Thalassoroseus pseudoceratinae: one gene and its partner. The protein of the gene in region 1 interacts with the protein of each later gene in a pairwise test. Links are inferred from orthologs where the notes say so. Each region holds a gene or a part of one and is shown on either strand. Other genes may lie near its edges. The genes, in order: G6R38_RS23805 and gyrA.

Region 1 (12,273 bases):
TAACACACAACAAATGGGATGTGATTGCGAGTTCATTGGCCATGAGTGGCGTGAAGAATGAACCGAGATTGTTCCGTAGTTCCAAATTCAAAGTTGAATTTCTAATCGAATGCCAGGAGACACCGCTTTCTACAATCCACTTCGTCTTGTGATGATGGGCACGGGCACGTTTGCTCTGCCGACGTTTTTGAGTTTGTACGATTCGCCGCACGAAGTGGTGGGGTTGTTCACGCAACCGGATCGCAAGGGACGTGGGCACCATAACCATCCGCACCCCATGCGGGAAGCCGCCGAAGCCCATGGCACACCGGTGTTTCAGCCGGATAACGTGAACACGCCGGAATCACTCGCGGATCTGCGAAATCTGAACGCTGATCTGTGCGTTGTGGCGGCGTACGGGCAGATTCTTTCAGCGGAACTCCTTCAGACGCCGAAGTTTGGGGCAATCAATCTCCACGCATCGTTACTGCCGAAGTATCGCGGAGCGGCTCCGATTCAGTATGCGATATTGAATGGTGAGACATCGACCGGCGTGACGATTTTCCAGATCGAACCGAAACTTGATGCCGGTCCAATTCTGGGGGTCGACGCCATCAAGATTGGTTCCCGAGAGAAGTATGGAGCGGTGCAAGAACGGTTGGCAGCACTGGCGGTGCCGTTGACATCACGGGTGTTGGGCATGTTTGCCCGTGAGGAAGTCATTGGGCAGCCCCAGGATTCCACCGGCGTCACGAAGGCCCCGAAACTCCGTAAGGAACATGCGGCGATTCCGTGGGAGAAACCGGCGGCAGCGGTCGCAAACCATCTCCGAGCGATGCAGCCGTGGCCGAATCCGTTCACGTTCCTCAATCAGCCGAACAAGAAGCCATTGCGGCTAATCGTCATGCAAGCGCGGCAGGCGATGAATGTGGAACGGTCCCATGAAGCCCCCGGAACGGTGCTGAAATGCGATCGAGGACGTTTTTTAGTGCAAACTGGTGACGGTGTGCTGGACATCTTGGAAGTCAAACCGGAAGGCAAACGAGCGATGCCAGCGGCGGCGTTCCTGAACGGTCACCAAATCCAACCCGGTGATCGGCTGAGTTCGCAGCGTTCGTGATACGTATCGTCAAAGCCGAAAGAACCGGAATCTATAACGTCCACTCCATCCCCGCGGATCCGGCGTTGACGACGGGAGTGGAGCCCAGAACCTCGGTTTGGCCGCCGCTGGCGTGAATGTGGCCACAGACAACCAATCGCGGCACGGTCCGTTCAATGCACTCCCGCACCGCTTGACTTCCCAAGTGTTGGCGTCGGGAAGACACATCGAGCACCCCGAACGGCGGGGAATGACTGATCAAGACCGCACCTTCAGGACACGACGCAAGGTATTCATGGGCTTGATCTTCGGTCAAGTCGTAACTCCAACTCCCGAACGGAGTCACCGGCACACCGCCGCCCAACCCGAAGAACGTCTGTTTGGCAATGGTAACGCTTGATCCGTGCAGTACGAACGTCTGCGGCCAACCTTCGCAGACGGTTTGAAGTTCCTCTGTCGTCTCGTTATTCCCCGCCACAAGAACCAACGGCGTGGCGGTCGATTTCAGCGGAGCCAAACACCGTTCCAACCCACGATGAGCATTGCAGAAATCGCCCGCCCCGATGATCACATCGAAGTTATCAGCACATGCGGCCAGCCGTTCGGCGGCGTCACGATCACTGTGCCAATCACTGAACAACCAGAGTTTCATCGCGAAATTTCACCGACGAGGAGTGTGTCTAACTTGTTGAAAACCGGTTCATTCGTGGATGAGTGTGTTTGAGAATTAACGAGCGACTGCCCGCGTTGTGGGAAACGTGGAAACTGTCGACACCTCCTCCACCACGCACCAACGCCAAACCAACAACTTATCCGCACGAAAATCTCACGAAACCATCATCGTAACATCTTGTCATTTCGGCAGTAACGGAAATAATTCCTTCGTGAATCCACAAAAAATGACGTCCCTAATAATAAGACTTCTATGAAATACTTTTTGAAGAGAGGAGAAGAATGTTGATTGTGCTTGTTGACCGGGGCATGAACCCGAATCTCCTGGGAGAATGGTAGTGCATTCTATGTTTTTTCAGTGAAATGCGGTATAATTCCCATTCGAAAATTTCCGATTTGAATCACTTGGCCCCACTTGTCGGCAACCAAGCCAGACCGGCTCCGAATCCATGAAACTGCACTTCCATCGTCCGTCCTTGATGACGGCATTTACGATCGTCAACACGGTTGTTCCTTCGCGGACGCCTCGTGAGATTCTCAAGAATGTCAAACTCCATGTTGCCGACGGTGTGGCGACGTTGATTGGAACCGACCAGGAAGTGGGAATTCGGTATCAGATTTCTGGCGTTGAGACGCAATCCGCCGGGGAGACACTGTTGCCGACGGCTCGGGTGTTGTCGATCCTGCGGGAGTTGCACGACGAGAGCGTGGACTTCGAAATCGAAGACGACAAGGTTTGGATTCGTTCCGGGCACAGTGAATTTCGTCTGTCCGCCGAAGACCCCGCCGAGTTTCCCACGGTGGCTGAGTTTGCGGAAGAGAAGTTCCATGTGGTCGATGGGAATGTCTTCAAGGAAGCGATTCGCCGAACGATCTTCGCCACCGATGTCGAGAGCACTCGGTATGCCCTGGGGGGCGTGTTGCTCGAGTTGGGCACCGACAGCATGGCTCTTGTTGCGACTGACAGTCGGCGATTGGCGTTGGTGAAAGTTCCGTGCAAATCGAACGGGGCCGACGATCCCGAAAACAACGCCCCGGTGGTTCCTCGGGCCGCGATGAGCTTGATCGAAAAGAGCATCGAGGAAGGAACCGAAGTTCAGTTGGCCGTTCATGCCAACGATGTGCTGATCAAGTGCGGCAACTCGACGATCTACAGCCGTCTGGTGGATGGACGTTTTCCGAAATACGCCGACGTCATTCCCAGCAGTCCCGAGCACTCAGTGGAACTCGTGACCGGCCCGTTCTACTCGGCGGTTCGGCAAGCTCAAATCGTGACGAATGAAGACAGTCGCGGTGTTGATTTCACTTTTAAAGACGGCACGCTAACGCTTAACAGTTCCGCCGCGGAGATCGGAACCTCGACGATCGAACTTCCCATCTCGTACGAGGAAGACGAACTGACCATCAAGTTCGATCCGCGATTCGTCGCCGAGTTCCTGCGTGTGTTGGAGCAGGAAAAACAAGTGAAGTGGGACCTGATCGACCCTGAAAGCCCCGCTGTCTTGCGGACCGACGACGAATACACCTACGTCATTATGCCGTTGTCACGAGACTGAACGAAGACCCGGGAGGGGTAGATGTCGAGTCCACGTCGTGAACCGCAACCGCTTGCCAAAGCACTTTCGGAATTGATCGCTGCCCGAGGGTTTGCCCGTGTTCGTGGGAAGACTCAACTTAATGAAATTTGGCGGGAAGTCGCCGGGGAGCACATCGCCGAATTCACGAAACCAATCGAAGTCAAACGCGGTGTGCTTCACGTTTCCGTTAGCAACTCCGCAATGCTCGGCGAACTCGTGTCGTTCCATCAGATGAATCTGTTAGCCGAACTCACGAGCAAACACGCGGACCTGAAAATCAAGAGTTTGAAGTTCAAGCTGAGCACAAAGACATCGTAAAAGAATCGCTGGATGCGTTGGCACGCATCGTGAGCCCAATACCATTTTCGAAGGTGCGTGACGACGCACTCGACGAAGTTCATAGGAATATGCCGTGAGTGAACCAATGGATTCGGATGCTTTGGAAGACGACAACGAGGATGTGAATCCGGAGGACATCAAGAAGATGTTGCCGGAGGATAAGTCCCTCGACGACTATGGTGCCGAGCAAATCAAAGCTCTGAAAGGGATTGAGGGGATCCGCACGCGGCCGGCGATGTACATTGGCGATGCCGGCACGAACGGGTTGCATCACTTGGTTTTTGAGGTCGTCGATAACAGTATCGACGAAGCCGTCAACGGCTATGCGACGACGATCAATGTTGTGATTCACAGCGACAACAGTGTGAGTGTGTCCGACGACGGTCGTGGAATTCCCGTGGGACCAATGGCGGGAATGGGCGGACGATCGGCGTTGGAAGTCGTGCTGACCGAAATCCACGCCGGTGGTAAGTTCGGCCGGGAAAGCGGCTACAAAATGGGCACCGGCGGTCTGCACGGTGTCGGGATTACGGCCGTCAACGCGGTGAGTGAATGGCTCGAAGCCGAAGTGCGTCGCGAAGGGCAAGTCTGGACGATGTCCTTTGCTTGCGGGGTGCTGACCGATCCACTCAAGAAACTCGGCAAGACCGATCAAACAGGAACGAAACTTACCTTCAAACCCGATGCCGACATCTTCAGCGACACCGTTTTCAGCTATGAAACGTTGCATCGACGATTGCAGGAACTGGCGTTTCTTTCGCCGGGCGTGCGAATCCACATCCGCGATGAACGTACGGAACAATCCGACGAGTTCCATTACGAAAATGGTCTCGTTGAGTTCGTGAAGTACCTCAACCGCGCGTCCACTCCCGATTACAACGATGTGATTGATATCCAAGGCGAAGGCGAGGGCACGAACGGCAAAGTCTTTGTGCATGTTGCGATCCAGCATAACGATACCTTTACCGAAAACGTGCGGGCGTTCGCGAACAACATCTACAACCGCGAAGGTGGTACGCACCTCTCCGGGTTCCGGGCGGCGATCACACGGACCATCAACAACTACGCCAAACAGAACAACTTGTTCAAAGATGTCTCCCCCAGCGGTGAGGATTTCCGCGAGGGATTGACGGCTGTTGTAACCGTGCGTGTGCCGGAGCCGAGTTTCGAATCGCAAACGAAAGTGAAGCTCGCTAATAGCGATGTCGAAGGGATTGTGGCCTCGCTTGTGGGCGAGAAGCTGTCAAAATACTTTGAAGAACACCCGCAAGTCGCGAAGTCGATTTGCACCAAAGGCGAACGTGCCGCCGAAGCCCGCGAAGCCGCCAAAAAAGCCCGCGAGATGGTCCGGGCGGAGAAGGGCACGACGACCGGTGGGCTTCCCGAAAAACTCCGCGACTGTCGCAATCATGATCTCGATGTGTCTGAACTGTACCTGGTGGAAGGTCAGTCGGCCGGTGGTTCGGCGGATACCGGTCGCGATTCCACCACGCAGGCGATTCTTCCGTTACGCGGGAAGATCTTGAACGTCGAAAAAGCCCAGATCGTCAAAATTCTCGGCAATGCCGAAGTTGCGGCCATGTTCAAGGCGATTGGTGTGCCTCCCGGTGCGGAGTTGGAAGACGTCGAAAAACGTCGGTACGGCAAAATCATTCTGATGACCGACGCCGACGTGGACGGCAGCCACATCCGCACGCTGCTATTGACGTTCATGTTCCGGCACATGCGAGAACTTGTTCGCAATGGTTGCATTTACATTGCCCAACCGCCGTTGTACCGCGTGCAACGCAAAAACCCGAAGAAGGGCGAACATCCTCGCTATGTGCAAACGCACGAGCAGATGATGAGCGAACTCATCGAGTTGGGAACTCGTGATAGTCGGCTAAAATACGAATCCGACGGCACGATCTTTGAAGGTGACCATTTCGAGAAAGTTGTTGGCTTGGTCAACGACTTGGAAGAGCCGTTCGAATTGCTGGAGCGTCGCGGAATCGAACTGCGATTCATCGTGCAAAATCATCTGTCTCCCGAAGGTCTGTTGCCAAGGTATCGCCTGTTCTTCGCCGGTGAGCAGCGGTACTTCTTTCACAAGGAACAATTGGAAGAGTTCCTTGAGTACCAAGAGAAAGAGCGGGGCAAGGAATTGCGTGTTGCGGACGACGAAGATCAAGCTCCAACCGACGCAGACGAATCGGCCGAAGCCAAACCCGAGGATGCGGAAGTCGAAGTCGAGTTGGCATTGCAAGTCGTCGACATGCACGAAGTTCGGCAGATCAATCAGACGCTGAAGAAACTCAAAGAGTATGGGATTAAAGCGGAGAACTTCCTGTCCGGCGTGAACCGTGCCGGCGAATCCGTGTTTCCATGGATTATTCAGCACGGCGAGAATGGCGAAGTCCTGCTAACGAGCTTGCGGGAACTCATCACGGAAATCCGCAAGCTGGGGGAAAAAGGGCTTTCTCTTACACGGTTTAAGGGGCTCGGTGAAATGGACCCCGAAGAATTGTGGGAAACCAGTATGGATGTTGAAAGCCGACTCCTGTTGCAAGTTACAATGGAAGACGCCGCTGCGGCCGATGAAATTTTCCGCGTGCTGATGGGCGACCATGTCGAACCGCGACGCGAATTCATCGAGAAACACGCCTTGGAAGTCAAAGACCTCGACGTGTAGCCCCGCCGGGGATCGCCAACCGCATCGATCCCGCATTACGCTTCAAACAGGAGTACCGATGCATTCTTCTGCACTTGGTTGCATGGCGATTGTGATTGTCACGCTGTGTTCCATTCCTGTGTCCGCGGAGGACAAGACCGTTCATGAAGGGATCTATTATGGTCCTGAAAACGGCACGGAATATCAAAAGGAACGCTGCCAACTCGACATCCATGTGCCAACGAATCAGCAGAAGTTTCCAGTGCTGATCTACTTTCACGGTGGTGGCATCGTCGGTGGCAGTCGTGGCGGTCCGGATTTGACGTCCCAAGGGGTGTGTCTCGTCGCACCGTCTTACCGACTAAGCCCAAAAGCGCAATGTCCGGACTATCTAAACGACGCTGCGGACGCCGTCGCCTGGACGTTCAAAAATATCGAGAAGTACGGCGGCGATCCGGACCGCATTTTTATCGGGGGAATGTCGGCCGGGAGTTACCTGGCGGCGATGATCACCATGGATAAGAGTTGGCTCGATAAGCGGGGAATCGACATCGATCGGATTGCTGGACTACTACCAATTAGCGGTCACATGATTACCCACTTCACCGTGCGAAAGGAGCGAGGCGTCTCCGCAAGCACGGGGCTATCGGACGAATTCGCCCCGCTCTACCATGTCCGAAAAACGCCGTTCCCTATCTTTATTCAATGCGGTGATGACGACTACCCCGGACGGCAGGAAGAAAACCGACTCTTTGTCGCGATGATGATCAAATACGCCAAGCAACCGGCAAGTGACATCATCTACAAAGAGTACCCTGGAACACATGGGACCTTCGGACGGGACAAGCAAAAACAAGAAGACTTCGCCCGGTTTATCCTCGAACGTTCCCAACTTGCAGAGTGATTACAATTTCTCAAATTTGATCCCTAAGCAGCAGACGCTCAAGAGCCCACTTGGGGCTTGATGAAATCCCTGAGCCGTCTGGGTATGATCGGTTGGTGAGAACTGTCGTTCGACACACCGATCATATCTAGAGTCGTCGCTCATGAAACAATTCTTCATTCTCTCGGTTTGGTCAATACAAGTTGCCACAGGCATCGTACAGGCGGAACATCCAAATGTTCTTCTTATTCTTGTCGATGACTTGAAGCCGACACTCGGATGCTATGGCGATCCGATCGCAAAAACCCCGAACATCGATCGACTAGCATCGTGGGGGATGCGTTTTGAAAACGCATACTGCAATCAAGCCGTCTGTGCACCGTCGCGTTTTACCTTGATGTTGGGTTCGCATTCGACATCAACCGGCTTGTACGGTTTGGGAAGTCAACTGCGAGAGACGATTCCGAACGCCGTCACGATGCCACAGTTCTTTGCCAAGCATGGCGGGTATCGAACTGAGTCGCTCGGCAAAGTTTTTCACATTGGACATGGGAACAATGGTGACCCAGAGTCCTTTCATGCCCCGCACTTCAAAGAAAAGGTGATTGAGTACGTCGATCCGGCTAGTACGGAAGGCGGAAAACTAACTCGTGAAGAGGCCTATTTTACCAATCAGAAACTCGGACAGATTCGATCTCTGCCACGCGGGGCAGCCTACGAGTCACCGGATGTTTCGGATATCGAATATGCCGATGGTCGAGTCGCAATGGAGACGATCAAGCGACTTCAATCTGCAAAGCGACGACGCGACAACGACGATACTCCGTTCTTCATCGCCGCAGGCTTCGCTCGGCCACACCTCCCGTTTAGTGTGCCCAAGAAATATTGGGACCTCTATGATCCGGCCATGTTGCCGTTACCTCAACATGAGGAACTTCCACAGGATGCACCGAAAGTTGCCGGGAAGCGGGGCGGTGAGATCACGAACTATAAACCGGTCCCAACCGATCGCAATGCGGTCTTCAGTGAGGAACTCAAACGAACACTCATTCATGGATACTATGCTAGCACGAGTTTTGTCGATACGCAGATTGGCAAGGTATTGGATGAACTGCAACGTTTAGAACTCACTGAAGATACAATTATTGTCCTTTGGGGTGATCATGGTTTTCACTTGGGTGACCTCGGTATTTGGACAAAGCATACGAACTATGAACAAGCCAATCGGATTCCGATTCTCATTGCTGCTCCTGGTGTTACGAAACGAGGGACTACGACTGGTCAGTTAGCGGAAAGTGTAGATATCTTTCCGACACTTGCAGAACTAGCCGGTCTCCCGAAACCAAAAAGGGTGCCGCAATCAATTGACGGTGTGAGCCTAGTTCCGGTCTTGAATGATCCCATGAAGAGAGTTCGCACCCATGCCTACCATGCCTATCCAAAACAAAAACTCGGACGCGCGATCCGAACAAAACGCTACCGTCTCGTCGAATGGCGGGACTGGGACGGTGCTGACGAGTCTGTTGAGTATGAACTCTACGACTACCAAACCGACCCGCATGAAACTCGCAATCACGCTAGCGAAGAGCCAGAGGTCGTTCAAAAGCTAGCGAAGATCCTCGCAACATACGCTAAACCGGTCAATCGAAACGTAAGTCGTGCAGATCAGGAACCGCCTAAGATCGCGAATCGTCCTGTCACGATCTCCGCGAAAGTTCAGGGTGCTCATAAGGATGGCGTTATTGTGGCGCAAGGAGGACGTGAACAGGGATATGCCGTCCATCTGTTGAATCGGCGACTTATCTTTGATGTTCGGGTCAATGGGGCCGTCACTCGACTCAAGTTCAAAGAGCCAGTGCCCAAGAGTTTCAACTTTGAGGCGAGGCTAACGGCCGATCGAATGTCGCTTTCAATCGATGGTAACCATCTTCAAGAAATGGATTCACCAGGGCTAATTCCGGTTCAACCGAAAGATGGCGTGAGTATTGGCCGCGATGATTTATCTGCCGCTGGAAACTATGAGTCGCCGAATACATTCGAGGGGAAAGTTAGTTACCTGAAAATCACGCCGGGTGGGAAGTCAGACAACTAAGTTTCAGCGCTAGTTATTGAAAGCCAATCAACGTCTCCCATATGAAGGTGACTAACAATGAATTGTTGCCGGCTACTTCCTCTATATTTTGTTCTGCTCAATGGAGTCGCATTGCTGGCATCTGAACCACCTAATATTGTGCATATCATCGTCGACGATTTGGGGTGGAACGATGTTGGTTTTCATAATCGCAAAATCAGTACGCCTGTGATCGATGAGTTGGCCAAAGAATCGGTTGTGCTGGAACGATTCTATGTGACACCGATTTGCTCTCCGACACGGGCGGGGGTGTTGACTGGTCGATATCCATTTCGTTTCGGGATTTGGGGCGGCGTTGTTTCCCCTGACAAACGTCACGGTTTACCACCAGCCGAGCAAACCACGCCGGAGTTACTTCAACAAGGCGGATATCAAAATCGTGGACTGTTCGGCAAATGGCATCTTGGTCTCAGCTCAACTCGATTCCATCCGCTCAAACATGGATTCACGCATTTTGTTGGGCACTATAACGGTGCAATTGACTACTTTAGTCGACATCGGCATGGAGAACTCGATTGGCATACGAACTATGAAAGTCGTATGGAAAAAGGATATTTAACCGACTTGATTGGCCGAGCTGCCGTGGAGTTTATTGATAACCAATCTAAGAGTTCACCGTTCTATATGTTTGTAGCCTTTAATGCTCCGCACTCGCCACTTCAAGCGAAACGAGCGGATTTGAATGACTATGGTTTCGTGCCGACGGCTGACTTGGCACCGAATACCGTGCGTCGTTTGGCTCGTCGGGAGAACGCACCGAGCTATGGCATGCGAGGCCGAGGAAACACCATCCGACAAACGTTCTCTGCGATGGTATCTGCTCTTGATCGGAATGTTGGTGACATCCTTGAAGCGTTGAATCGGAAAGAGTTCGCACAGAATACAATCGTTATCTTTCATAGTGATAACGGTGCCGACCCCAAGCATGGTGGGGATAATCAACCGTTACGAGGGAACAAGTTTACCACTTGGGAAGGCGGTGTTCGCGTGGTTGCCATGATCCGTTGGCCACGGAAAATTGCAGGCGGACGGACAGTCAAAACTGTTGCAAGTTATGTGGACTTGTTACCCACACTTCTCGCGGCTGCAGGTCAAGAGTTGCCAACGAATCTTGATGGTATCAATCTCTTGCCAATGCTGACGGATGACAGAAGCGTGGCGGAGCGTGTGATTCTGCTGGGAGATGATACGGCCGTCTCAAATCGATGGAAACTGAAAGCTGGTCAGTTCTATGATCTGCTCAATGATCCGACGGAGATCTCCCCGGTGACTGATCCACCGCTTGCGGTGTCTAGGCTTCTTCGAACCGAACTGGCAAGGTTCACTGATTTCGTCGGCCCGAAGACGGAAACATCATTGCCGTTGCCAAAACAATGGCCGCCACGCGAATGGAAGCTTCCCGAAGAACCTCGATCGAAAAACTAGATCCAATCTGGTGTGGAGTTCTTGCAGAAGAACAGGTCTGCAACGCACCTCTCCTTGGTTTTTGCTCCTGAATCATTTCTCTGTTAGTGAGAATACTGATACTGCAAGCAGGCTGAGCAGGGTTTCTAGTAATCAATACGCGGTTAGGTAGGTAGAGATACTGTGTGGTGGCTTATACTGCTTGATCCCACGGTGTCTGGTGTTTGAAGATTTCTTGAGCATGCATTTTGACACCTTGCAAGGGCTTCGCAGGCTGCTTAGTTTGAACGGGTTCCCTTTTCTTTCCTAGCCCATTCTCCGAGTTGCGCTCGACTTGGATATCCGTGGCGATAGGCGTCTATCCACACGGGGATCTTTTCGGAGTATTGCTCAGATGCTGGCTGGACGGTCTTAATCTTTCGATGATTCAAAGGTGGAGAGTCAATGGTCATTCAGAATTGGTTGAATCCACTGCGTTGGCGATCACATGGACGGAAACTCGTTAACTCACGGCATCGCCGTCGTCGGGAGAGCGTGTTTCATGCGAACGAGAAGGCCGACATCCGGTTAGTGGAGGCGTTGGAAGACCGCACACTGTTGACCGTCGACGTGTCTGGCATCATCGATGTGGATACCGTTTGGAATGATCCGATGGGGTATCGACTGACGGGTGATGTCATTGTTCAAGATGGCGCGACGCTAACGATTGCCAATGGCGTCACCGTTTCCGCAAGCTCAGCGAGCAACGAGTTGTTTATCGGCAGTGGTAGCGCCGGGGGGCGTATCGATGCCGATGGTGTGACTTTCACGGCCGATGTGGTCTTAAGGAGCGATGCCGGTTTGATTCAGCCGAATGCGCTCGCCAACAACACGTTTCAAGCGGATCTGATCGTCCAAGACGATAACCCGAGCACCACGAATCTCACCGGAAATACATTTCAAGCGGATCCGACTGTGCATCCGGAAGCGATTCCGGTCTTGGCTGGCAATACCTTTGACGCGGGAACGACCGTCAACGTCAGCGGTGGAACCGTCAATGTCGACACCACTTGGCCGCTTCTCACGAATGTGGTGGCGTATTCGCTTGCGGGCGATGTCTTGGTGAGCGGGGGAGCGGAGTTGACAGTTGCGACGGGGAATCGAGTCGATCAGGCGAATACCTCGCAAGAATTCTTCATCTCGAACGATGGTTCCGGAGCCGGGTTGAACGCCAATGGCGTCACGTTCACCGCCGATGCGTTCTTTGAACCGTCCGCGACGGGAGTTTTGACTTCGAACACCATCATTGGTGACTTTCAATTCGAAGGTGATAGCACCACCGGGTTGAATGTTAGTAACAATGATTTCCAAGGCGTCGTGTCGGTTCATCCGGAGTTCGTTCCCTTGATTGCGGGGAATACATTCGCCAGTGGGACGACGTTGACGGTGCAAGGCGGAACGGTCGATACGGACACCACCTGGCCGGTGATTCCGAACGTTGTGGCTTATCACTTGTTCGATAGCGTGTTCGTGAGCAACTCGTCGACGCTGACGATTGCA
Region 2 (12,492 bases), on another replicon or contig:
GGGATTTGAAAGAGATCTCGTCCGCGCTAAGCAAAAATATCGAACCGTCAACGCTAACTCTTTCCGGTTTCGATTCGCGGCCGGTGGTCCCCAAAACATCCGTCCTCGAGCAGCTACGCAAACTTCCAACCAGTTGGCAAGTTGCCGGCTGTGTTGGCGTGTTCTTGCTGTTTTGTGCACTCGGAATTGGTGTGGGATTGCTCACACGTCCCGCCCCGCCACTTTCGACACCGCCAACAAATTCCAGCAATGCCCCGTCGTTACCGTCAGCGATTGCCCAAATCGAGCTCGCCCGGCTTTCGGACTTTCGAGATAATGAAGACTACTGGATGGCGGTCATCACGGGTTTCGAGTCCGATTCGGATGCGGAATACCGATTGGCAGCTTACGAGCAACTTGGATTGCTGTATCTGCGAACCCTTCAACTCGAGAAGGCTCGGCAGGTCTTTCAACTGTTGCTCGAACGCGGTGTGCCACCGCTCGTCGAAGAGTCGGAAGTTCGTGGCCAAGCGGGCATGATCGTTTTGGCCAGTCTCGAAAACCAACCGGCACGAGTGGAAGAACTGCTTCGGTTGTTTCCGTCTGAAGGTTACGAAGCAATCGACGAACAACTTGCAGCGTACGTCCGGGAGGCTGAACGACGACTCGACGATGAGGATATTGAAACCACTGCGACTCCCGATGATCGCGGCCAATTATGGAATCAAACGCGGATACCATCCAATGTCGTTAGCAGTCCCCGCGGGTGAATCTCCACATCCGCCCGACGCCAAATGAATTCGGCGAGGCCATCGGGCGTGATTTCCGTTCCTGCCAAATGTACCTGCTGAAGCCGTTGCAACGCTGCCAAACGTTTGAGCCCAACATCTCCCACACGCGTATGGCTGAGATCGATGTCCCTCAACCACCGAAGCGAAACCAGTAACTCAACGCCCTCACCATCAATATCCGTGTGAGCCAGGTTCAGTCGTTCCAGACCGGAAAAACCGTTGAGATAGTCGAGATCGGAATTTTGAATCCGCGTATTCGAGAGATCGATTCCCAAGATTTGCGATGGGTCGGCGGCAAGACGGGTCACGATTCGCCCGCCGATTCGCTCCACAAACTCCAGGGCACGGCGTCGCCGACGCCGTCCGAGATACTGTCCCATCAACCACACCGGGATCGCTTGCAGCATCAACGCCAATCCGACACACAGCAACAGTATCCGCAGTTCCTCACCAAGAAACGACGACAGTGACAGCACCAGACCAAGAATGGTCAGGGACCATGCCCACAGTGTGCTGCTATCGGTGTTGGAATTCATAACGCCCCTCCTTCTGTGATACGCACAGAAAGTCGGGGCGCCAAGCTTGGACAGAAAAATCACACCGTGACTACCAACCTCGTGTCGAGTAGCCGGAACCGCTCACGCTGACATTCGGACTCAGGCCAATCGAACTTCCTGGGAAAATTCGTGAGGGGTGAACGTCCTCGTTGATCGAAACACGGAGCAAGGCCGGGAACATCAAAGTCACGTTGATCGAATCGCCCGGCGAAAGACGGTAGACAGTCTCGCCATCGTAAACTGTCTCGATCGAAAATCGGACTCTCTCAGATGAGTGGTTGTGCAAGGTCGTGGGTGGAAGAGTTGTCGCGTGTTGATTCAGGAGACTTTCGGCTTCCATCGCTGCTGAAGTCTGAGGGAAATCACGAATCAACTCTTTGAGCCGTCGCCAGCGTTGATCGTAATTCAACGGAGCCATCATCGCACGGCGAAGACGATCCTGGCCGCGACGTTCTGTTTCCGCGTTCCGCAACGCAATCAACTGTTCCGCTACCGCAGCCGCTTTGGTCTCGGGGAAGTCGTTGATAAACTCCCGCAGTTTGCAAACTTGCTGACTGGGAACCAAACGCCGAATCGATTCGAAACGTTCATTCGCAATTCGTTCCATTGCCGGAAGAAGCTCTTTCGCAAGGGCGGGGTCCGCAAGTTTCTCAAGTTCCGCGGTCGCCTTCTGTTCGGCCTTCTCTTGGTCGGCTTTGTCCTGGGCGTCGATTTTATCTTGGGCGGCTTCAGCTGCGGCAATGTCAGGATAAAGTTTCCCGTCAACATTGCGTTTTTGCAGCAAATTCCCGGCTTCCTCAGCAGCCGGAGTTCCCGCGTAAAATCGGTTGGCAATCAGATCTTTGAGTTGACGATCCCGCACGACCGGGTCAGATTGCTCCAAAGCGATCGCCAACCGATCCGACGCTTCCTCTTGAATCAAGCTGGTCAACGCCTCGATTTGCAAATCGATTCGGTCTACCGTTCGCGGTGCGGCAATCAGGCTCTCTTTGAGTCGACGCAACTTAATAATCTGGTTCGTGTATTGCTCGGCTCGTGCAGGCAGCGTCTGTTCTGGGGCCGGAGCTGGTTCCGAATCGGGCTCTGCCGCCTTGGCCGGTGGTTTCTCAACCGATTTTGTGTCGTCTGCATCGGCGTCTTCCACCATGGGTGCTGGCGGTTGCAACAAGACGGTGTCGAGACTCGGCGGTTGCTGCGCGAAGCCCGAGTTTCCACAGAGAATCAATCCAACCCCCACTTTCCATCCCCATTGCCGAGCCCAACTCGTCATGGAAGGTTGATTCTGCCCATACTTCGATAGGAGACTCATTTTCATTACGCCATCCGTTTCATTCGCAAGCGATTCTGATCCCGGTCAATCGACGAGCCGGCTTCCGCTTCAAACCTAACCCACACCAGCGACAACGTCCTCGAAAACCACATTCCGGCCTGCGGAAAATCCATTCCAATCCCATCGAATGAAGTGTCGTTCGGAACAGAAAAACCCCTCCAATTCCAGCCGATCCAACGATTAGAGAACTTAGGCAACATCACCAGCATTTTCCACACGACTTTTCGACGGAAGTCATTGTTTCAGCAACGGTTTGTGTTGAATCTCAAAGGTTGATTCCGTATAATTATCAGATCAATTTTTGCGGCATCGAATTTGACTAGGTGCTAGCGTCACCTAGTGAGAAGGAGCCAAAAACTTGGCCGACGGCAACGAACCTCCCACAAACGACGATCCTAACAATCTTCCAACCCCAAGTGGCGGTCGGATTCAACAATTGGACATCCAAGATGAGATGCGTGACAGCTATCTCACGTATGCGATGTCCGTCATCATCAGTCGTGCGCTCCCCGACGCGCGTGACGGCTTGAAACCTTCGCAGCGGCGGATTCTCGTCGCTATGAACGACCTGAATTTGGGGCCGAATTCCGGGCGAATCAAATGTGCGAAGATCACCGGTGACACCAGCGGGAACTATCACCCGCACGGGAGTGAAGGCCTCTACCCAACCCTCGTGCGGTTGGCTCAAGACTGGGTGATGCGGTCGCCGCTGGTCGACAAACAAGGCAACTTTGGTTCGCTCGCCGGTCTGCCGCCCGCTGCTCAGCGTTACACGGAAGCCCGATTGTCGGCGGTGGCATCGGAGATGCTTCACGACCTCAAACGGCAAACGGTCGACTTCGTTCCGACCTATGACCAACGCATGACCGAACCGGTCGTGCTGCCGTCCCGATTCCCGAACTTGCTGGTCAACGGGTCGAATGGGATCGCCGTCGGGATGGCGACGAGCATCCCTCCACACAACGCGTCCGAAGTGTGTGACGGCGTGATCATGCTCATCGACGATCCCGAGGTGACGGTCGATGAATTGATGCAAGCCATTCCCGCGCCAGACTTTCCGACGGGTGGCATCATCATGGGCCGCTTCGGAACGCGGCAGGCCTACCAAACGGGACGTTCGACGATCACACTCCGCGCTCGCACGCACTTTGAAGTTGACGGTCGAAGTGACGTCATTGTCGTCACCGAAATTCCGTACCTCGAAACACGCGACCGCATCCGTGAAAAACTGGAAGCGCTCGCCAAAGAAGATCGGGTCAAAGGCATCGCCCGTGTCATCGACCTGACGGACCGGAAGATCCCGTCTTGGCAGGTCCGACTGCATATCGTCCTTAAAAAAGACGCCGACAAGGAAGTTGTGCTGGCGCAACTGTTCCAGTACTCACCGCTGCAAGTGACGGTGAGCATGATTTTGCTCGCACTTGTCGGCAACCGACCGAAGACGTTAACTCTCAAAGAGTTAATTCAAGAGTTCCTGCGGCACCGTATCGACGTCATCCGTCGTCGAACCGAATATCTTCTTGGGGAAGCGCGAAAGCGGAAGCACGTGGTCGAGGGGCTGTTGATTGCCCAGCTCGATATCGACCACGTCATCCAGACGATTCGGGATTCGTCGAGTCGCGCGCAAGCACGCGAACGTTTAACGGAAATTGATGTTCCGCGTGAGATGGTTGAACGGGCGTTGGGAACCGAGGGCTTCCGCTTGTTCTCGATGGAGAATGACGAGGCCGCCAACTACAACCTGACCACACGGCAAGCCGAGGCGATTGTCTCGATGCAACTTGGTTCACTCGCTAACCTCGAACGGGAGGAACTTGGCGGTGAACACCAGAAGTTGCTGGAGGATATCAAAGGTTACCTCGAACTGCTCTCCGATGAAGCCAACATCCGAGCCGTGATTCGTGGCGAGATGGAAGATCTCAAATCGAAGTATGGCGAGAAGCGACGGACAACCATCTCCGACGAAGAACTCGGCGATGTTGATCGTGATGCTCTTATCACCGAAGAGCCGATGGTCGTTACGCTGTCGCAACGCGGCTACGTGAAGCGAACGCAACTTTCCGTCTACCAAGCGCAAAACCGTGGCGGACGTGGTATCGCCGGTGCGAAGAGTGACGGCGACGACCCCATCGAACACCTCTTCGTCGCCAGCACGCACGACTATTTGCTGTTCTTCACCGATCGCGGAAAGGTTTACTGGTCCAAGGTTTACGATCTCCCGCTTCAAGGTCGGACCGCCAAAGGGCGAGCGTTGATCAACTTGTTGCAACTCGACAAAGATGAACGGGTCGAACAGTGTCTCGCTGTCCGGGAATTCGCCGAAGACCGCTACTTGATTAAGGTTACGGCAGGTGGAATCGTGAAGAAGACGGTTCTCTCTGCGTACAGTCGGCCGTTGAAAGGCGGTTTGATCGCCATCAATTTGGATGATGATGATCGCCTAATCGACGTGCGAATTGTCGGTGAAGATGACGACGTTTTGCTAGCAACCTCCAGCGGCATGGCGATTCGATTTTCGCAGTCCGATGCCCGTGCGATGGGTCGCGCAACACGCGGTGTGAAAGGAATCAAACTCGGCAAGTCGGATGTTGTTATTGGGATGGCAATCCCTGCCGATGATCACACATTGCTGACCGTCTGCGAAAACGGGTACGGAAAACGGACACCGTTCGGGCCGGGAGATGTCTCCGGCGACGAAGTCGACGATGACGCGGTCGAGTCTGATGACGAGGGAACCGAAGAAGCAAATGCCTACAGTGGCAATGCTCAATATCGTCGACAAAATCGCGGGGGCAAGGGACTCCGCGACATCAAGACGACAAAGCGGAATGGTCCTGTGATTGATGTCCTTTCCGTTTCCGAGCAAGATGAAGTCTTGATGGTGACTGCCAAAGGCAAAATTCAACGGATTCGCGCCGGTGACATCAGTCAGGTCGGTCGCAACACGCAAGGCGTGCGAGTCATTCGTCTCGAAGAGGGCGATAAACTTGTTTCGACCGCCCGGATTCCTTACGAAGTCGCCGCAAGCCTAGCCGACGACGAAGCGGAAACTCCGGTGGACGATGCCACTGATTCCGTCCCAGAGACGTCGGAACCAACCACCGAATTGGACGCAGGAGACGATTCACGATCGGATGACGATCAAGAGGCCTGATCGGTATTCAGTCCACGGTTGGTCAGAAGATAAACGGCGAAGCTTCCGAGCCAATGGCCACCGGCATAATGGTGGCCGGTCAGGCTCTGCAAACCGGCATCGGCGTGAGTTTTCGCAGCGTCTGCAAGCGGTTGCCGTCTCGCATCCTTTTGCGGAAGAGCATGGACGATTCCCTGTAACATCCAAGCACGGCTTAGGTTCAATCCGTCGAGGTGCGACAGTTTGCCATCGGCGGCATCGGTTACTGTTTGCACGGAATACGGAACCGTTCCGTCCGTCAAGCATGGCAGGAAATCCGTGAGCCAATCCGCAAACTCCGATTGCGGTAGAACGCGTCGCATGAAATCCGCTTCCGCGAGCGTGGGCGAGAGAAAGTCATGCCCTGACGGTTCATACGCGACCGGAGCGTTACGATCCTGTAAATAGAAATCCCGAATTCGTTGGTGGAGCAATTCCAGAACTTCGCGCCGGTCCAATGTAGTCGCCCAATCCCACACCAAGCCAAGGGCAAACGCCGTCTGACTATGTTCGCCGGATCGAATCGGGGCCATCAACTTTGGCAGCCACGAAGTTAACCGCTCAACGACCAGTTCTGCCAATGGCTCTAATGAGCTCGTCCAACGGATCGTCTCCGCAATCTTCCACTCTTGTAATTCGGCACATAATTGCAGCAGCCACGCCAATCCGTAAGGGCGTTCGAAACCTGTCCGATCAGGATGTGAGAGGTAAGCAATTTCGCCGTGGACTTTGTCTTCCGTGAAGTGTCGCCCCAGAACGTTCATCGCCGAACGAGAGACTTCCAACCCTGGGAACGTGCGTGCGATTCGAAGCAATGACCAGTGGCTGTGAACCGCAGAATGCCAATCGAAACAGCCATAGAAGATCGGCGTCAGTTGGGCGGGAGTTCCCACGTCGTCCGGTTTCGATAGGACGTGCTGAATGTGGTTGGGATACTCCCGGTCGACGCAATCGAGCGCCAACCGGCAGCATTTCTCCGCAAGTTCTTCAGTCAGTTCAAACGGTTTCAAGCGACCATCCTCGTGAAAGAGAAGTGATCGCGGAATTCTACCATACCGGGCGACTCAGACCGTAGTTCAAACGGGCCTTGATTGGTCCTGGCAAGCTACCGGTAATCGGCGGATTAGGAATCGGGTAGTCGGCAACAGGCCGCAGTGGAACTGATCGAGACTCACAATCCACACAGCGTTCCGGGAGTATCAAGGTTGGGACTGGTTGCAAGTTCGATTCCGGTTCCGATGGAGCGGCGGCTTGATCATCGACCACTTCTGCCTGGGTTTTCTCTTTGACAGCGGGGGCTTTCTTTTTCGAACCACCCTCACTGACCCAAATTCGCTTCGGAGAACCGAAACTATATCGACCGGGTGTGTATGCCTTGATTCGGCGTTCAATCTCCCAGTGCCCGCGATTGGACTTCGCCTCGGATTGATCGGGAATCGGTGACTCTTCGACGTCGGGTGATTGTTGAAGATTCTCCTCGATGCTGAGTGGTTCCGCGGCGGGAGCGATCGAGAAATCCGGAGTTGGCGGAAGTTCCGGATATGACAAGGATGGAAGCTCGGGAACACGAACGCGGGGAGATTCCACCGCCTCCTCGGAAAGTCGATAGCGAATCAACAATGGGAACGATGTTCCCTCCGGTTCACTCTGCCACGACATTGGCCCAGCGATGGCAGTCACCACCCCGCCCAACGTGACAACCAAAACAAGCCCTAAGTGTATACGCATTTCAACTATTCCTCGAAAATTCGGTATAACCGTAAGAGTTGGTAAAACCACTCTTTCCGTTATAACTATTTCAACCGGGGTGCTGAAAAGATGAAATATAGGGGTTTTACGTATTTTGCGGAATTTTCTAATTCCGGCCACGGGAGTTTTTTTCCAATTCCCGCAAATAAAATGGACGGCTCGTCCATCATTTCTCAGTGAGTGGCTGATGCGATCAGCCCAACAAGATTTCGGAGTCCAGTTTGAATCATCCACCTGAGTCGGAGGGATTGGATGCTGCAGCGATTGAGTCGCTGTATTCTGAGCATGCCCACGATTTGCGGGCATTTCTCATCGGAGTTCTCAAAGACGGCGATCTTGCGGTCGAAGCTTTGCAAAACACCTTTTCCAAAGCCGTCGAACGTGGTGACACCGTTCGTCAGGAGACCGTCAAAGGTTGGCTGTATCGGGTGGCTCTCAATGAGGCTTTGGAACTCCGAAGACGGAACAAAACTCACACAAGAACGCTCTTGAAGTTACAGGACTGGCAAAACCATCGGGGGGCCGAATCTCCCCATGACCAAGCCAGTCGTGAAGAAACCTCCCTCGCGGTTCGAGAGGCAATCAAGTCTCTGTCACCAGAGCAACGAAGTGTGGTTCAACTGCGAATCTACGAAGATAAAACGTTTGCGGCGATTGCCGAAGAACTTGATCTCCCTTTGGGAACTGTGCTGACCCGAATGCGAACTGCCCTGAAACGATTGGCCGTCCGCATCTCCCCCGAGCATCGACCATGAATACATCCGAACAAAACGCGGAATCCGGGACGCCATCTGATGAAACGCAATGGCTCGCGTTCCGTTATGTCCTCGGTGAATTGTCTCCGGAGGAAGCCGAGGCGTTCGAGCACTCGCTCCAGGACGACCCGTATCGCTGCGAGTCGGTTGCGATTGCGGTCCAATCCATCCAGGCGATCGCCGATTCCGAAGTCATCGACCAACCAATGATCTCCAGTTCCGAAGCGGACAACCTTCGCGTTCGGTGGGGTTTTGCAGCGGCAAGTTTATTGGCTTGCGTGGTGGTCATTTGCCTGTGGTTGATGCCACAACCACAGCGGATCGCCGAATTGCAACCGAAAATTCGTCCGCCACGAATGACGGATGACGTCACTTCACCAACTGAAGAAACCTCTTCAACAGAGACTTCGGTGAATGACTCCATGGCGGGCCAATTGGTATCCCTGTGGACTCGCTCGAGTGCGGAGATTGATGTCGTGACGGCAAAGTTGAGCGAGGATTGGACGGATGCCGAAGAGTCCGCAAGCGACTCCGTTGCAGCCGACAATGAATTTGATTGGATGCTCGCAGCAGTTGCGAATCAACCGGCGACCACCACTCCCGGCAACGCCACTATGGAGAATTGAGAATGACGATGTCTCTACGAATCCGCACTGGATTGTTGCTGCTGATTTTCGCGGCCTGTGTGTGCCCTTCTGGGTTCGCTCAATCGAAAGACGAGAAGCCGAAGTTGACCCCGCAGGACGAGAAGAACGCCCTGCAATTTGCCCGTCAACACCACCCGGAACTCGCGGAACTTGTCAAGCAGTTGCAAAAAGGCAATCGAGACGAATACCGCAGTGCCATCGTCCAACTCCATCAAACCCATGTGCGTTTGGAACGTTTTCGCGAACGATCTCCCGAACGGTTCGCATTGCTGCTCAGTCAATGGAAACTCGATTCGCGGTTGCGGTTGCTGGTCGCTCAGATGGAAATGGCGGACGACCCGGCACTGATGAGCCAAATTGACAAGTTGTTAGCGGAAAAGATTCGTAATCGCACAGAAATTTTGGAGTTGGACCGAAACCGGACTCGCGAACGGCTCAATCGAATCTTGGAGCAAATTGCCGAACTGAACGGCAACGCCGAACTCGCGAAGAAAAAGGAACTCAACATGATTCGTCGGAGCTTGGGTCTACAGACTGATCAACGCTCTAAGAACGAACAACGCACAAAGAAACCGATGCCGAAACGGATTCAAATCAAAGCAGAAAGTCCGAACGCACAGGGACCGAAGAATTCCCGAAAAGAACCGAAGTAACGCTCATCAGATGGTTCGCTGAATCTGCCGCTAATACCCAACACTCAAATTTACTCACTTCGAAACCATGTTCGCCTGAGTCGCCCTTGCATGAGGAGAGGCCTGTCCATGAAAGTTCTTGTCTCATTTACGTTCTGTCTGGCGATACTCGCCGAGGCAGGCGTTGGATTCGCGGCGGATGATGTCGTCCGGCCAATTAGCCAACGCTTCGCAACCAAGAGCGATGAAACTCCTGACTTCCGAAAGCACATTGTCCCGTTGATGAGTCGGCTGGGTTGCAATGGACGGGCCTGCCACGGATCGTTCCAGGGACAAGGCGGATTCCGTCTCTCGCTGTTCGGCTATGACTTCAAAATGGATCACGAGAACCTTACCGCCGGCGATGAACCGCGAGTGAACCTCAAGAATCCTGCGGAAAGCCTGTTCATCCAGAAGCCAACCATGGTGGAGATCCACGAAGGTGGCGAACGGTACGAAACCGGCAGTTGGGAACACAAAGTCTTCTTGGCCTGGGCAAGCAATGGGGCCAAGAGCGTCACAAAAGAAACGCCAGATTTTGTGCGACTTGATGTCAGTCCAAGTGAAATCATCTTTGATTCCAACGATCAAACTCAGCAGCTGAATGTGGTTGCTGTGTGGTCGGATGGTAGCCGTGAAGACGTAACTGACCTGTCCCGCTTCCAAACCAACAACGACACAGTCGCGGACATTTCCGAATCCGGTTTGGTCTCCGTCGGCGAACCAGGAGACACGCATGTTGTTGTGTTCTACGACAACGGCGTTGTTCCGATTCCAGTGATGCGTCCTGTGAGTGAACTCGCCGGATCGGAATATCCGAAGGTGGAAACTCCCACGGAAATCGATCGTCTCGTCGTCCAAAAGTTACGCAAGATGGGAGTCGTCGCGTCTGACGTGGCCGGTGATACCGAGTTTCTGCGACGAGTGCGACTGGATATGACAGGCACACTACCGAGTGCTGCCGAGGTTCGGGCGTTTCTGGCTGATCCATCGCCGGACAAACGGGCTCGCAAGATCGACGAACTCCTCGAGAGTCCTGCCTATGCAGCGTGGTGGACGACGCGGCTTTGTGACATCACCGGCAACAGCGACGATCAACTTAACAACGTCACTCCTATTCGATCGGCCGCCAGCCAAAACTGGTACGACTGGATCTACAAACGCGTCGCTAACAACACACCATACGACGAGTTGGCCGCCGGGTTGGTGTTGGCAAACGGACGCGATCCCGGAGAGTCTTACAAAGACTACTGCCGTGAGATGAGCGAAATCTATTACTCGAAATCCGATAAAAGTTTCGCCGACCGTGAAAGCATGCCGCACTACTGGGCGAGACGGAATTTCCGCTCCGCCGAGGATCGCGCGATTGGCTTTGCTTACACGTTCATGGGACTTCGCATCCAATGTGCCCAATGCCACAAACACCCGTTTGATCAATGGACGCAGGACGACTTCAAAGCCTTCACGGGATTCTTCACTCACACTCGCTTCGGCCAGGATCCGAAATCGCGTGACACCTACAATGCGATGATCAAGGAGCTTGGTCTCGAAAACTTGCGAGGAAATGAGCAACGACGGAAGGTTCAAGAACTCGTCAAAGAGGGCAAAGTCGCTCCCATGAACGAGTTGTTTACGATCGCGGTTAGACCGCAGCCGAAAAACAACCGGAACTCGAAACGAAAACGCCCAGCGAATCGGAACGCTGCTGCTCGAACCGCCGCTGTGTTAGGTGGTGACGAGATTGCTCTCGAGAACTTTGATGACCCCCGGCAACCGTTGATGGATTGGCTCCGTCAGAGTGACAATCCGTATTTCGCTCGGGCATTCGTGAACCGCGTCTGGGCCGGATATTTCAACGTGGGAATCGTCGAGCCGCCGGATGATATGTCGTTGGCCAATCCGCCGAGTAATCAACCGTTGCTCGATTACCTTACCGAAGGTTTTATTGCCAGCGGCTACGACATGAAGTGGGTGCATCGCACTATCGCGAACAGCCACACTTATCAACGTTCGTGGAAACCTAACGAGACGAACCAATTCGACGAGAAAAACTTCAGCCACGCGATTCCCCGTCGAATCCCCGCTGAAGTCGCTGTCGATGCAATCACCTTGGCGACCGCATCGGATGACACCGTCTCCGAATGGCATGAAAGCCTTGATGGTCGAGCAATCGCAATTCCAGGTGCTGGGCGTCGAAGTCGCGGTGGAAACAGCTATGCGTTGACAATTTTCGGTCGCTCGATCCGAGAAAGCAATTGTGATTGTGACCGTTCGATGGACGCGAGTCTGCTTCAGACCGTCTTCCTGCAAAACGACGCCGAATTGCTAAATATGATCGAAAACCGTCGTGGATGGCTCGGCCAGGTGGCGAAAGATTTGAAAATCGCGATGCCAGGAGGTGGTTCCGCGAAAGACAAGGCTGACAAGGCCAAAGCCGATCGCATACGCAAGAATCTCGCTCGAATGCGAGACCGAGTGGCGGAATTGAAGAAGGCTGGAAATCAGAACGGTGTTCGCAAGTTGTCAGGCCAGATGGCAGGACTGCGGAAGCAACTCGCCAAACTGGGGGCCGCCGATAAAACGCCAGATAACAAGAAAGCCGGTAGCAAAGTCGCGGACGCGAATTGGGATGACATCGTCAATGAAGCGTTTCTCCGAACGCTGAGTCGCTTGCCGACGGAGGAAGAACAGAATCGTTCCCGTGAGTTTGTCGCCAACGCGGAGAACTCGCTCGATGGTATCCGAGACTTGTTGTGGGCACTGCTCAATACCAAGGAGTTCATCGTCAATCACTAGTGCCCGAGTCCCCGGTCCCCGCTGAATTCACGGCGGGGACATGAT

What was found.
Region 2: the proteins of G6R38_RS23805 (region 1) and gyrA interact in binary tests that used the Escherichia coli proteins (3 or more experiments, as listed by UniProt). The link is inferred for Thalassoroseus pseudoceratinae from one-to-one orthologs.

Annotation. Positions count from the first base shown.
Region 1 is NZ_JAALXT010000007.1:323,542-335,814, forward strand. The notes cover bases 3,393-6,538. They hold G6R38_RS23805 (DNA gyrase subunit B), read left to right. Parts: upstream 3,393-3,739; coding sequence 3,740-6,337; downstream 6,338-6,538. Other genes in these bases: G6R38_RS23800 (DciA family protein), read left to right, coding at 3,393-3,645; G6R38_RS23810 (alpha/beta hydrolase), read left to right, coding at 6,396-6,538. Also shown: G6R38_RS23780 (hypothetical protein), read left to right, coding at 1-61; fmt (methionyl-tRNA formyltransferase), read left to right, coding at 110-1,099; G6R38_RS23790 (metallophosphoesterase family protein), read right to left, coding at 1,131-1,730; dnaN (DNA polymerase III subunit beta), read left to right, coding at 2,200-3,306; more of G6R38_RS23800, read left to right, coding at 3,328-3,392; more of G6R38_RS23810, read left to right, coding at 6,539-7,220; G6R38_RS23815 (sulfatase), read left to right, coding at 7,363-9,291; G6R38_RS23820 (arylsulfatase B), read left to right, coding at 9,349-10,755; G6R38_RS23825 (beta strand repeat-containing protein), read left to right, coding at 11,179-12,273. UniProt on the Escherichia coli protein: DNA gyrase negatively supercoils closed circular double-stranded DNA in an ATP-dependent manner to maintain chromosomes in an underwound state.
Region 2 is NZ_JAALXT010000003.1:588,730-601,221, reverse strand. What follows is about bases 2,647-6,011. They hold gyrA (DNA gyrase subunit A), read left to right. Parts: upstream 2,647-3,015; coding sequence 3,016-5,811; downstream 5,812-6,011. Other genes in these bases: G6R38_RS12385 (DUF2891 domain-containing protein), read right to left, coding at 5,799-6,011. Outside these bases: G6R38_RS12405 (protein kinase domain-containing protein), read left to right, coding at 1-749; G6R38_RS12400 (leucine-rich repeat domain-containing protein), read right to left, coding at 704-1,306; G6R38_RS12395 (hypothetical protein), read right to left, coding at 1,377-2,642; more of G6R38_RS12385, read right to left, coding at 6,012-6,839; G6R38_RS12380 (hypothetical protein), read right to left, coding at 6,877-7,557; G6R38_RS12375 (RNA polymerase sigma factor), read left to right, coding at 7,800-8,333; G6R38_RS12370 (hypothetical protein), read left to right, coding at 8,330-8,959; G6R38_RS12365 (hypothetical protein), read left to right, coding at 8,962-9,633; G6R38_RS12360 (DUF1549 and DUF1553 domain-containing protein), read left to right, coding at 9,742-12,447. UniProt on the Escherichia coli protein: A type II topoisomerase that negatively supercoils closed circular double-stranded (ds) DNA in an ATP-dependent manner to maintain chromosomes in an underwound state.